3 regions of the Chelatococcus sp. CO-6 genome follow, and region 3 is predicted to be linked to each of the others. Evidence: predicted binding sites of a transcription regulator. Region 3 holds the regulator's gene; each other region holds the start of a gene.
The links. Region 3 encodes PhoB, which activates phosphate uptake and scavenging genes when phosphate is short. Its sites were predicted from a motif close to TGTCATNNANCTGTCAT; they were not measured.
Positions count from the first base shown of each region.

Region 1: AL346_RS17465 (PhoX family phosphatase) is a predicted target of PhoB. The motif match lies at 1,457-1,473, and genes of this name have one in related genera.
Region 2: AL346_RS06530 (CorA family divalent cation transporter) is a predicted target of PhoB. The motif match lies at 1,704-1,720, and genes of this name have one in related genera.

Region 1 is NZ_CP012398.1:3,724,187-3,727,457, forward strand. Features, by position in the region: gene AL346_RS17465 (PhoX family phosphatase) at 1-1,407, opposite strand, end outside; gene glnA (type I glutamate--ammonia ligase) at 1,652-3,061, opposite strand; gene AL346_RS17475 (P-II family nitrogen regulator) at 3,120-3,271, opposite strand, start outside.
Region 2 is NZ_CP012398.1:1,378,630-1,381,900, reverse strand. Features, by position in the region: gene hrpB (ATP-dependent helicase HrpB) at 1-1,052, shown strand, start outside; gene AL346_RS06535 (methylglyoxal synthase) at 1,179-1,583, opposite strand; gene AL346_RS06530 (CorA family divalent cation transporter) at 1,769-2,776, shown strand; gene AL346_RS06525 (DUF1194 domain-containing protein) at 2,797-3,271, opposite strand, start outside.
Region 3 is NZ_CP012398.1:1,978,121-1,981,391, forward strand. Features, by position in the region: gene pstB (phosphate ABC transporter ATP-binding protein PstB) at 1-523, shown strand, start outside; gene phoU (phosphate signaling complex protein PhoU) at 553-1,272, shown strand; gene phoB (phosphate regulon transcriptional regulator PhoB) at 1,301-2,002, shown strand; gene AL346_RS09300 (GcrA family cell cycle regulator) at 2,106-2,651, opposite strand; gene AL346_RS09305 (aspartate aminotransferase family protein) at 3,023-3,271, shown strand, end outside.

The DNA of each region.
Region 1 (3,271 bases), 1.7 Mb from region 3:
GTTGGTCAGGATCACGTAGACCTTGTCGGTCTGCGGGTTGGCCTCGACGTCCTCCGGCCGGTCCATCTTGGTGGCGCCGAGGAGGTCGGCGGCGCGGCGCGCCTCGATGACGACATCCGCCTGGCTGGCAAAGCCGTTCGCCGCCGTCAGCGGCCCTTCGCCGAAGACGAGCGGCAGCCATTCGCCGGTGCCGTCGGCGTCATAGCGGGCGACATGGAGCGTGCCCCTGTCGAGCAGGTCCATGTTGGCGGCGCGGTCGGCCGGATCGACCCGGCCTTCGGTGACGAACTTGTAGACGTAGTCGAAGCGCTCGTCGTCGCCCTGGTAGACGACGAAGCGTCCGTCCTTGTTGACGATGTTCGCCGCGCCCTCGTGCTTGAAGCGGCCCATGGCCGTGCGCTTCTTCGGCACCGAGGTGGGGTCGAGCGGGTCGATCTCCACCACCCAGCCGAAGCGGTTCGATTCGTTCGGCTCCTTGGCGAGGTCGAAGCGGTCGTAGTGCTGGCCCCAGTTGTAGGAATTGCCGGGCACGCCGTAGCGCTTCAGCGCCGCCTCCTCGGGGTGGCCGTCGGCCTTGCCCCAGAAGTAGCCGTTGAAGTTCTCCTCGCACGTCAGCCAGGTGCCCCAGGGCGTGATGCCGCCGGCGCAGTTGTTGAGCATGCCGCGCACCTTGCGCCCCTCCGCATCGTAGGAGGTCTTCATGCGCTCGGCGCCGGCGGCGGGGCCGGTGATCTCCATCTCCGTCTCGGCGGTGATGCGGCGCGCATATTTCGAATCCGGCACCACCTGCCACTTGCCGTCCACCTTGCGGACCTCGATGACCGAGCCGCCGTGCGCCATCATCTCGATGTCGACGAGCGCCTTCGTCATGTCCTTGAAACGGACGTCCTTGGTGTGCTGGGGCGGGATGCCCGGGAACATCAGCTCCTCGTTGGTGTATTCGTGGTTCACGACGAGGAGGCCGTGCGCCGACGGGTCGGCGGCGTCGGGCAGGGGGATGTAGCCGAGGAAGTCGTTGTTGTAGCCGAACTGCCCGGCCTGCGCCTCGGCGCTCTGGCTCTTCGGATCGAACGCCGACGCGCCGGGCAGCACGGGGTCGCCCCAGCGGATGAGGATGTCGGCGTCATAGCCCTCGGCGACGTGGTGCCGCTCGTCGACACCCGCCGCCGGCTCCTTGAAGCGGAAGGCCGAGGCGTCGGTCTCGGCGCGCGCCTTCTCGGCCGTGGTGAGCGCCAGCGGCGAGACGGTGGCCGAAATGGCGGTGACGGCCAGCGCCCCGCGCATCAGGTCGCGGCGGCTGAAGCGCTGGGCGATGATCTCGCCCATGCTGGGATTGTCGCTCGTGTTGCGGCCGAGGTTCTCTGATTCCTCGTAAGCCTGGGAGCGGGTCAGCTCAGCGTCGGTCATCCTGGGATCCCCCGATGGAAAATCAGCCGCTCACAGTTAGGGCCGGGGCATGTCCGACGGATGACACTACGTCCCGCGGTCCACTGTAACCGATGACGCCCGCAGACGACGTTTCTCCATCGGCCATGGCGCCTGCGAGACCGAGGCCACGGTGGAGAAGGACCCTGAAACGAAACAGCCGGGGCCCGAAGACCCCGGCTGCCATATTCCGGTGCGGGCGGCCGGAAGGGCCCCCCGCGCTGCATCAGACCGAGTAGTACATATCGAACTCGACCGGGTGCGGCGTGTGCTCGAAGCGGATGACGTCCTGCATCTTGAGCTCGATATAGGCGTCGATGAAGTCGTCGCTGAACACGCCGCCGGCCTTGAGGAAGGCGCGGTCCTTGTCGAGGGACTGCAGGGCCTCGCGCAGGCTGGCGCAGACGGTCGGGATCTTCTTCAGCTCGCGCGGCGGCAGGTCGTAGAGATCCTTGTCCATCGCCGAGCCCGGGTCGATCTTGTTCAGGATGCCGTCGAGGCCGGCCATGAGCAGGGCCGCGAAGCCGAGGTAGGGGTTCGCCGTCGGGTCGGGGAAACGCACCTCGACGCGCTTGGCCTTCGGCGAGTTCGTCCACGGAATGCGGCAGGAGGCCGAGCGGTTGCGCGAGGAGTAGGCGAGGAGCACCGGCGCCTCGAAGCCCGGGACCAGACGCTTGTAGGAGTTGGTCGACGGGTTGGTGAAGGCGTTGATGGCCTTGGCGTGCTTGATGATGCCGCCGATGTACCACAGGCATTCCTGGCTGAGGTCGGCATATTTGTTGCCGGCGAACAGCGGCTTGCCGCCCTTCCAGATCGACTGGTGCACGTGCATGCCCGAGCCGTTGTCGCCGTAGACCGGCTTCGGCATGAAGGTGGCCGACTTGCCGTAGCTCTGGGCGACGTTGTGGATGCAGTACTTGTAGACCTGCATCTGGTCGGCCATCAGCGTCAGCGTGTCGAACTTCATGCCGAGTTCGTGCTGGGCCGAGGCCACCTCATGGTGGTGCTTCTCGACCTTGACGCCCATGGCAGCCATGGCCGCGAGCATCTCGCCGCGCATGTCCTGGCCGGCATCGAGCGGCGGGACCGGGAAGTAGCCGCCCTTGGTCGGGATGCGGTGGCCGAGGTTGCCGCCCTCGTAGTCCGTGTCGCCGTTGATCGGCAGCTCGGCCGCATCGAGCTTGAAGCCCGTGTTGTAGGGGGTGGCCATGAACTTGACGTCGTCGAAGACGAAGAACTCGGCTTCGGGGCCGACGTAGATGGTGTCACCGAGGCCAGTCGACTGCAGGAAGGCCTCGGCCTTCTTGGCGATGCCGCGCGGGTCGCGGTTGTAGGCCTCGCCCGTGGTCGGCTCGAGAACGTCGCAGACGATGGAGAGCGTCGCGGCCGAGAAGAACGGGTCGACGGTGGCGGTGGCCGGGTCCGGCATGAGCAGCATGTCGGATTCGTTGATGGCCTTCCAGCCGGCGATCGAAGAGCCGTCGAACATCGTGCCTTCGGCGAAGATTTCTTCGTCGATCATCGACACATCGAAGGTGACGTGCTGCCACTTGCCACGCGGATCGGTAAAGCGGAAGTCGACATACTTGATGTCTTCGTCCTTGATCAGCTTGAGCACGTCCTTAGCGCTCTTCATCATTATCATCCTCTAGTGGAACTGGCCGTCAGCGGCCCGTGGGGTGGCGTAGGTTGGATCAAATCGCGTCCGTGCCGGTCTCGCCGGTGCGGATGCGGATGACCTCCTCGACCGTGGATACAAAAATCTTGCCATCTCCGATCCGGCCCGTCTGGGCCGCCTTGCGGATGGCCTCGACCGCCCGGTCGACCATCTCGTCGGCAAGCACGA
Region 2 (3,271 bases), 600 kb from region 3:
GCCGGGCGTCCGACATGCGCCGCGCGGCGGCGGGCTGGGCGCGGCAGGCCGCTGCTGCGGGGCTGCCGGCCGAGGTGGCGGACGACGAGCCCGGCGCCCTCGTCGCGCTCGTCTATCCGGACCGCATCGCCCGCGCGCGCGGCAAGGCGGGCGAGTTCCTCCTGGCCAACGGACGCGGCGCCTTCGTCGAACCTGCCGACCGGCTGGCGCGCGAACCCTTCCTTGCCGTCGCCGAGATCGCCGGCGGCGGCGCGAGCGCCCGCATCGTGCTCGCCGCGCCGATCACGCCGGCCGGCATCGAGGCCGTCGCCGGCCATCACATCGAGAATGTGGAAGAGGTGGTGTTCGACCGGGCGGCCCGGGCCCTGCGCGCCCGCAAGCTGCGCCGCCTCGGCGCCCTCGTCCTCGCGCAGCAGCCGCTCGCCGTTCCGGCGGACGAGGCCTCCGCCGCGGTACTGGCGCGTGGCGTCGCGGCCGTCGGCACCGATGGCCTGCCCTGGACGAAGGGCCAGCAGCAGCTGCGCGGGCGGGTCGCCTTCCTGCGCCGGGCCGAGGGCGAGCCCTGGCCCGATCTCACGGACGAGGCCCTGGCGCGAAACGTCGAGGACTGGCTCGCCCCCCACATCGTCGGCGTGACCGGCCTTGCCGGGATCGACGCCGGCCATCTCGACGCGGCGCTGCGCAGCCTCGTGCCGTGGGAGCTGATGCGCCGGCTCGATGCCGAGGCGCCGACCCATTTTGAGGCGCCGACCGGGTCGCGCATTCCGGTCGACTACGGCGCCGAGGAGGGGCCGTCCATCGCGCTTCGGGTGCAGGAGCTGTTCGGGCTCGACCGGCATCCGACGCTCGCCGGCGGGCGCGTGCCGCTCATCCTCGAGCTCCTGTCGCCAGCCCATCGGCCAATTCAGATCACGCGCGACCTGCCCGGCTTCTGGCGTGGCTCCTGGGCCGCCGTGCGCGCCGACCTGCGCGGCCGCTACCCCAAGCATCCCTGGCCGGAGGATCCGGTCAGCGCCGCACCGACGACGCGCGCCAAGCCGCGCGGCACTTAGAGCATTTTCCGCCGAAGCGGATGCCGGTTCGGCGAAAAAAATGCTATATTCTCAAAAAGATAGACGCCCTTTCCGATTCAATTGAATCGGAAAGGGCTATAGCGACACCGCGCGGCCCGTGAGCCGTCAGGCCGGCGCCGTGACGGGCAGGAGCAGGGCGGCGGTGGCGGGGTTGAGGGCCATCGGGATGTCGTAGACGAGGGCGAGGCGCATCAGGGCCTTCACGTCGACGTCGTGCGGATGTGGCGACAGGGGATCGACGAAGAAGATCAGCATGTCGATGCGCCCCTCGGCGATCAGGGCGCCGATCTGCTGGTCGCCGCCGAGGGGGCCGCTCTTCAGCCGCGTCACGCTGAACTCCGGGCAGCGCTCCATGACGCGCGCGCCGGTCGTGCCGGTGGCATAGAGCTTCGTGCCCGCGAGCTCGTTGCGGTGCGCCTCGGCGAAGGCGGCCATCTCCGCCTTCTTCGCGTCGTGGGCGACGAGCGCGATGGTGAGCGGGGCGGCGGGTGTCTCGGTCGTCTCAGTCATGGCGGCTTTCGCTGGAGGCCGGAAAAAGGCCCGCTTTCGCGGCGCTGCAATGGTCTTAGGAAAGCTGCGGCCTTCGCGCAATCGGCCTTTTCCGCCGCCGCGCCCGTCCTTCTTCCCGGCTGTCACGCAAGTGTCACGGGCGCACGCCATGGGTGAAGGCCGTTCCGCTCTTCGGGGTGCATGCCTTGACCGTCGCGCTGCCGCGCCACGTCTTTCCCGCCTTTCCCGGCCTCGTCTGGGGCCACGTCTTCGACGCGGAGGGAAACGCCCGCCCCGTGGATGAGCACGCGGCGGCGGCGATGGCGCTGCCTGCGGAAGGCTTCCTCTGGCTGCACATCGATCTCGTCGACGTGCGTGCCCGCCAGTGGCTCGCCGGCCTGTCCGCCGTGCCCGAACCGCTCAGGCGGCTGATGCTCGACGCCGAGGACCACCAGCGCGTGCTCGCCATCGGTGCCTTCGTCGGCATCGTGGTGAGCGACAACATCCTCGAATTCGACCATCGCAGCGACGATCTCGGCCAGTTGCGCTGCATCGTGGGCGAACGCCTGCTGATCAGCGGCCGCCGCAACAAGCTTTGCGCCGTGGCCGAGGCGCACGAGCGCGTGTCGCACGGCCATCCGTGCCCGGCGGTCGGCGATCTTCTCGCAACCATCGTCGGCCGCGTGCTGGGGCACCTGGAGGATGCCGGCGACCGCCTCGCCGATGCCGTCGACCGCGTCGAGGACCGGGTGCTCGCCGACCACGTCGACGAGGAGATGCGGGCGCTCGGGCCGCTGCGGCGGGAGCTCTCCGCCTGCCACCGCCGGCTGACGGGGCTGCGGGCGCTGTTCCAGCGGCTCTCGCACGAGGGCGGGCGCGGCCTGCCGCTCGGGCTCGTCGCCCTGTGCGGTCCGCTCATCGAGCGCATCGACGCCGCGGTCCACGACGTGGCGGCGGCGCAGGAGCGGGCGCGCCTGCTGCAGGACGAGATCTCGGCGCGCCTCGCGGTGGCGGCGAACCGCAATCTCTACGTGCTGTCGCTGATCACGACCTTCTTCCTGCCGCCGGCCTTCGTCGCCGGCATCTTCGGCATGAACACGGCCGACCTGCCGTTCCTCGAGACGCGGGGCGGCACCTGGTGGGCGCTGGCGCTGTGCGTCGCGGCGACGGCAGGGACGCTCATCGGCTTCCGCTGGCTCAGCCGGCGGAGCTGAGGGCTTCCCTGCCCGATGCCTCAGTTCCCCATGCGTTCGTTCCAGCGCCATTCGCCGACGAGGCAGGAGGCCTTCTTTTCCGCGGCCGTGCGCTCGACCTGCGGCGTGGGCTCGCCGATGCCGGCGATCTCCATGACGAGCTTCTTGCGGATGGTGTCCGGGAACTGCTCGATCTCGCGCACGGGCACCACGAAGGCGCCGAGGCCGCCGATGACGCAGTCACGGTAGTAGATGTCGAGATCGGCGATATCCATGTAGCTCGAGCGCTTGTAGAGCAGCGGCAAGCCGTTGATCGTGATGTTGCGGGCGACGGCCTCGTCCCGGGCATCGGTGACTGGCCGGCCCTGGTTGTTCGGCCCGTCGCCGGAGATGTCGATGACCTGCCGCATGGCCGTGAAGCCGCTGCCGCCGAACAGGTTGGCGGAGAAATCGATGGCGCCGGAAATCGAGGTGCGGTAGGCGCGCCGGATGGGCGCGGCGGCGATGCGCTCGACG
Region 3 (3,271 bases):
CCCGGTGCAGCTGCGGGCGAAGGTCGGCATGGTGTTCCAGAAGCCGAACCCCTTCCCCAAGTCGATCTACGAGAACGTCGCCTACGGGCCGCGCATCCACGGGCTCACCAGTTCCAAGGCCGACCTCGACGAGGTCGTCACCATGAGCCTCAAGCGCGCCGGCCTCTACGAGGAGGTGAAGGACCGCCTCACCTCGCCGGGCACCGGCCTCTCCGGCGGGCAACAGCAGCGCCTGTGCATCGCCCGCGCCATCGCCGTCAATCCCGAGGTCATCCTCATGGACGAGCCGTGTTCGGCGCTCGATCCCATCGCCACCGCGAAGATCGAGGAGCTGATCGACGAGCTGCGCGAGAACTACACCATCGTCATCGTGACGCACTCGATGCAGCAGGCGGCGCGCGTCTCGCAGCGCACGGCCTTCTTCCACCTGGGCAAGCTCGTGGAGGAAGGATCGACGGAACAGATCTTCACGGCCCCGCAGGACAAGCGGACGCAGGACTACATCACCGGGCGCTTCGGCTGAGGCCGCCGCAGGAACAAGGATTGCCGACGATGACCGATCATATCGTCAGCTCGTACGACGTCGAGCTCGACACCCTGCGCAGCAAGATCGCCGAGATGGGCGGCATCGCCGAGAAGATGCTGGGCGACGCGACGATGGCCCTGGTGCGGCGCGATGCGGCCCTCGCCCAGGCGGTGATCGCCGTCGACGAGCGGCTCGACGCCCTGCAGCACGACGTCGAGGAGCGCGCCGTGCTCACCATCGCCAAGCGCCAGCCGATGGCGGTGGACCTGCGCGAGATCGTCTCCGCCATCCGCGTGGCAGGGGACATCGAGCGCGTCGGCGACCTCGCCAAGAACACCGCCAAGCGCGTCGTCGCCATCAGCAACGAGATGCAGCCGCAGAAGATCGTCGGCGGCGTGCAGCACATGAGCGACCTCGTGCAGGCCCAGCTCAAGGACGTGCTCGACGCCTATGCGCAGAAGGACACGGCCCGCGCGCTCGACGTGTGGCAGCGCGACGACCGCATCGACGCGCTCTACACCTCGATCTTCCGCGAGCTCCTGACCTACATGATGGAAGATCCGCGCAACATCAGCTTCTGCACGCATCTCCTGTTCCTCGCCAAGAACATCGAGCGCATCGGCGACCACACCACCAATGTCGCCGAGACCATCCACTATCTCGTCACCGGCAAGCCGCTCGCCGCCGAGCGGCCGAAGAGCGACGAGTCGAGCTTCACCACGGTGCCGGTCGCCGGCCAGCAGTAAGCGTCGATCACGCGTAACGGAAGGACCGATGGGACCTCGTATCCTCATCGTCGAAGACGAAGAGCCGCTCACACTCCTCCTGCGTTACAACCTCGAGGCCGAAGGCTACACCGTCGACGCCGTCGCCCGCGGCGACGAGGCCGAGGTGCGCCTGCGCGAGCAGGTCCCGGACCTCGTGTTGCTCGACTGGATGCTGCCGGGCCTATCCGGCATCGAGCTGTGCCGGCGCATGCGCGCCCGGCGCGAGACCGAGCGGCTGCCCGTCATCATGCTCACCGCCCGCGGCGAGGAGGGCGAGCGCGTGCGCGGCCTCGCCACCGGCGCGGACGACTATGTCGTCAAGCCCTTCTCGGTGCCGGAGCTGCTGGCGCGCGTGCGCGCGCTGCTGCGCCGCGCCAAGCCGGGCCATGTGGCCACCCTCCTCACGGCCGGCGACATCGAGCTCGACCGCGAGACCCGGCGCGTGCGCCGTTCCGGCCGCGAGCTGCACCTCGGCCCCACCGAGTTCAAGCTGCTCGAGTTCCTGATGCAGAGCCCCGGCCGCGTGTTCACGCGTGAGCAGCTGCTCGATGGCGTCTGGGGCCACGACGTCTACATCGACGAGCGCACGGTGGACGTGCATGTCGGCCGCCTGCGCAAGGCCATCAACCGCGCCCGCAAGCCCGATCCCATCCGCACGGTGCGTGGCGCCGGCTATTCCTTCGACGAGACCTTTTCGCACGCGGAGTGAGGGGCGGCGGTGCCGGCCGCCCGTCCGCTTCCTCGCCATCAAAGAAAAAGGCCGGAGCGTCGCCGCCCCGGCCTTTCGTTTATCTTAAAGCCCGCTGCGAGGCTCAGGAGCGCATCACCTTCTTCTCGCGCCGGCGGTCCGCCGCCGGCTGGTAGGCGATGCGCGCATGGTGCGCGCAATAGGGCATGCCGAGCAGGGAGCGGGCGCCGCAGAAGCGGAAGTCCGGCGTCGTCGGGTCGCCCATCGGCCAGCGGCACATGGCTTCCCGCAGCTCCATGATGGTGACGCGCTCGCTCAGCGGCACGACCACCTCTTCCTGCGGCTGGAACTGCTGCTGCGGCACCGCCTCGGTCTCGAGCTCCGGCGCTGCGGCGAGGGCCGTGTTGCCGCGCACGACGGTCTGGCCCGACGGCTGCGCCATGGGATGGCTCGGGCTGCGTGTGGGCGCCGCCTTGCGTGGCCGGGATGCCGCCGGGGCCGCCGACTTGGCGCGGCCGGAGAGGCCGAGCCGATGCACCTTGCCGATGACGGCATTGCGCGTCACGCCGCCGAGCTCGGCAGCGATCTGGCTGGCGCTGAGGCCCTCGGTCCAGAGCTTGCGCAGCAGCTCCACCCGCTCGTCGCTCCAGGTATTGCTCTGATCGCTCATCGCTCTCTCCGCCCGGCTCGTCTCGGCGCGCGCAAGGGAAGCGCGAAAGAGGCTCTCGCCTCGTCGCATCCTGCTGCAGGTAGCGCCGATAGGGAATTGGCCACACGATATGTCGTGGTCTGTGGCTCGGAAACTACAATATGAGGGAAGGCGCGAGCAAGGCTTCGCGCCGGCCGATCTGCGTTTTCCCCAAGATCATGACAGCAATCGGGCGCCGGCTGATCGATCGTATCAATGCGATTGAATTGACAGGCTCCGTGACCCATCTAAAATTGTGGACGGTGCCGCCCCTGCCCGGGCGGCACTTTGATTTTCGGGAAAATCCGAGGCGTCCGGCGGCAGGCCGGCGCCTCATCGCGGAGACGAGAGACGTGACTTCGCCGCTTCTGCAGACCTATGCGCGGGCCGACATCGAATTCGAGAAGGGCGAGGGCGCGTGGCTCGTGACGCGAAGCGGCGAGCGATACCTCGATTTCGGCGCCGGCATCGCAGTCAACGCCCTCGGCCATTGCCATCCGCATCTCGTCGAGGCGCTGACCGCGCAGGCCGGCAAGCTCTGGCACACGTCGAACCTCGTGCGCATCCCCGAGGGCGAGCGGCTCGCCCAGCGGCTGGTCGAT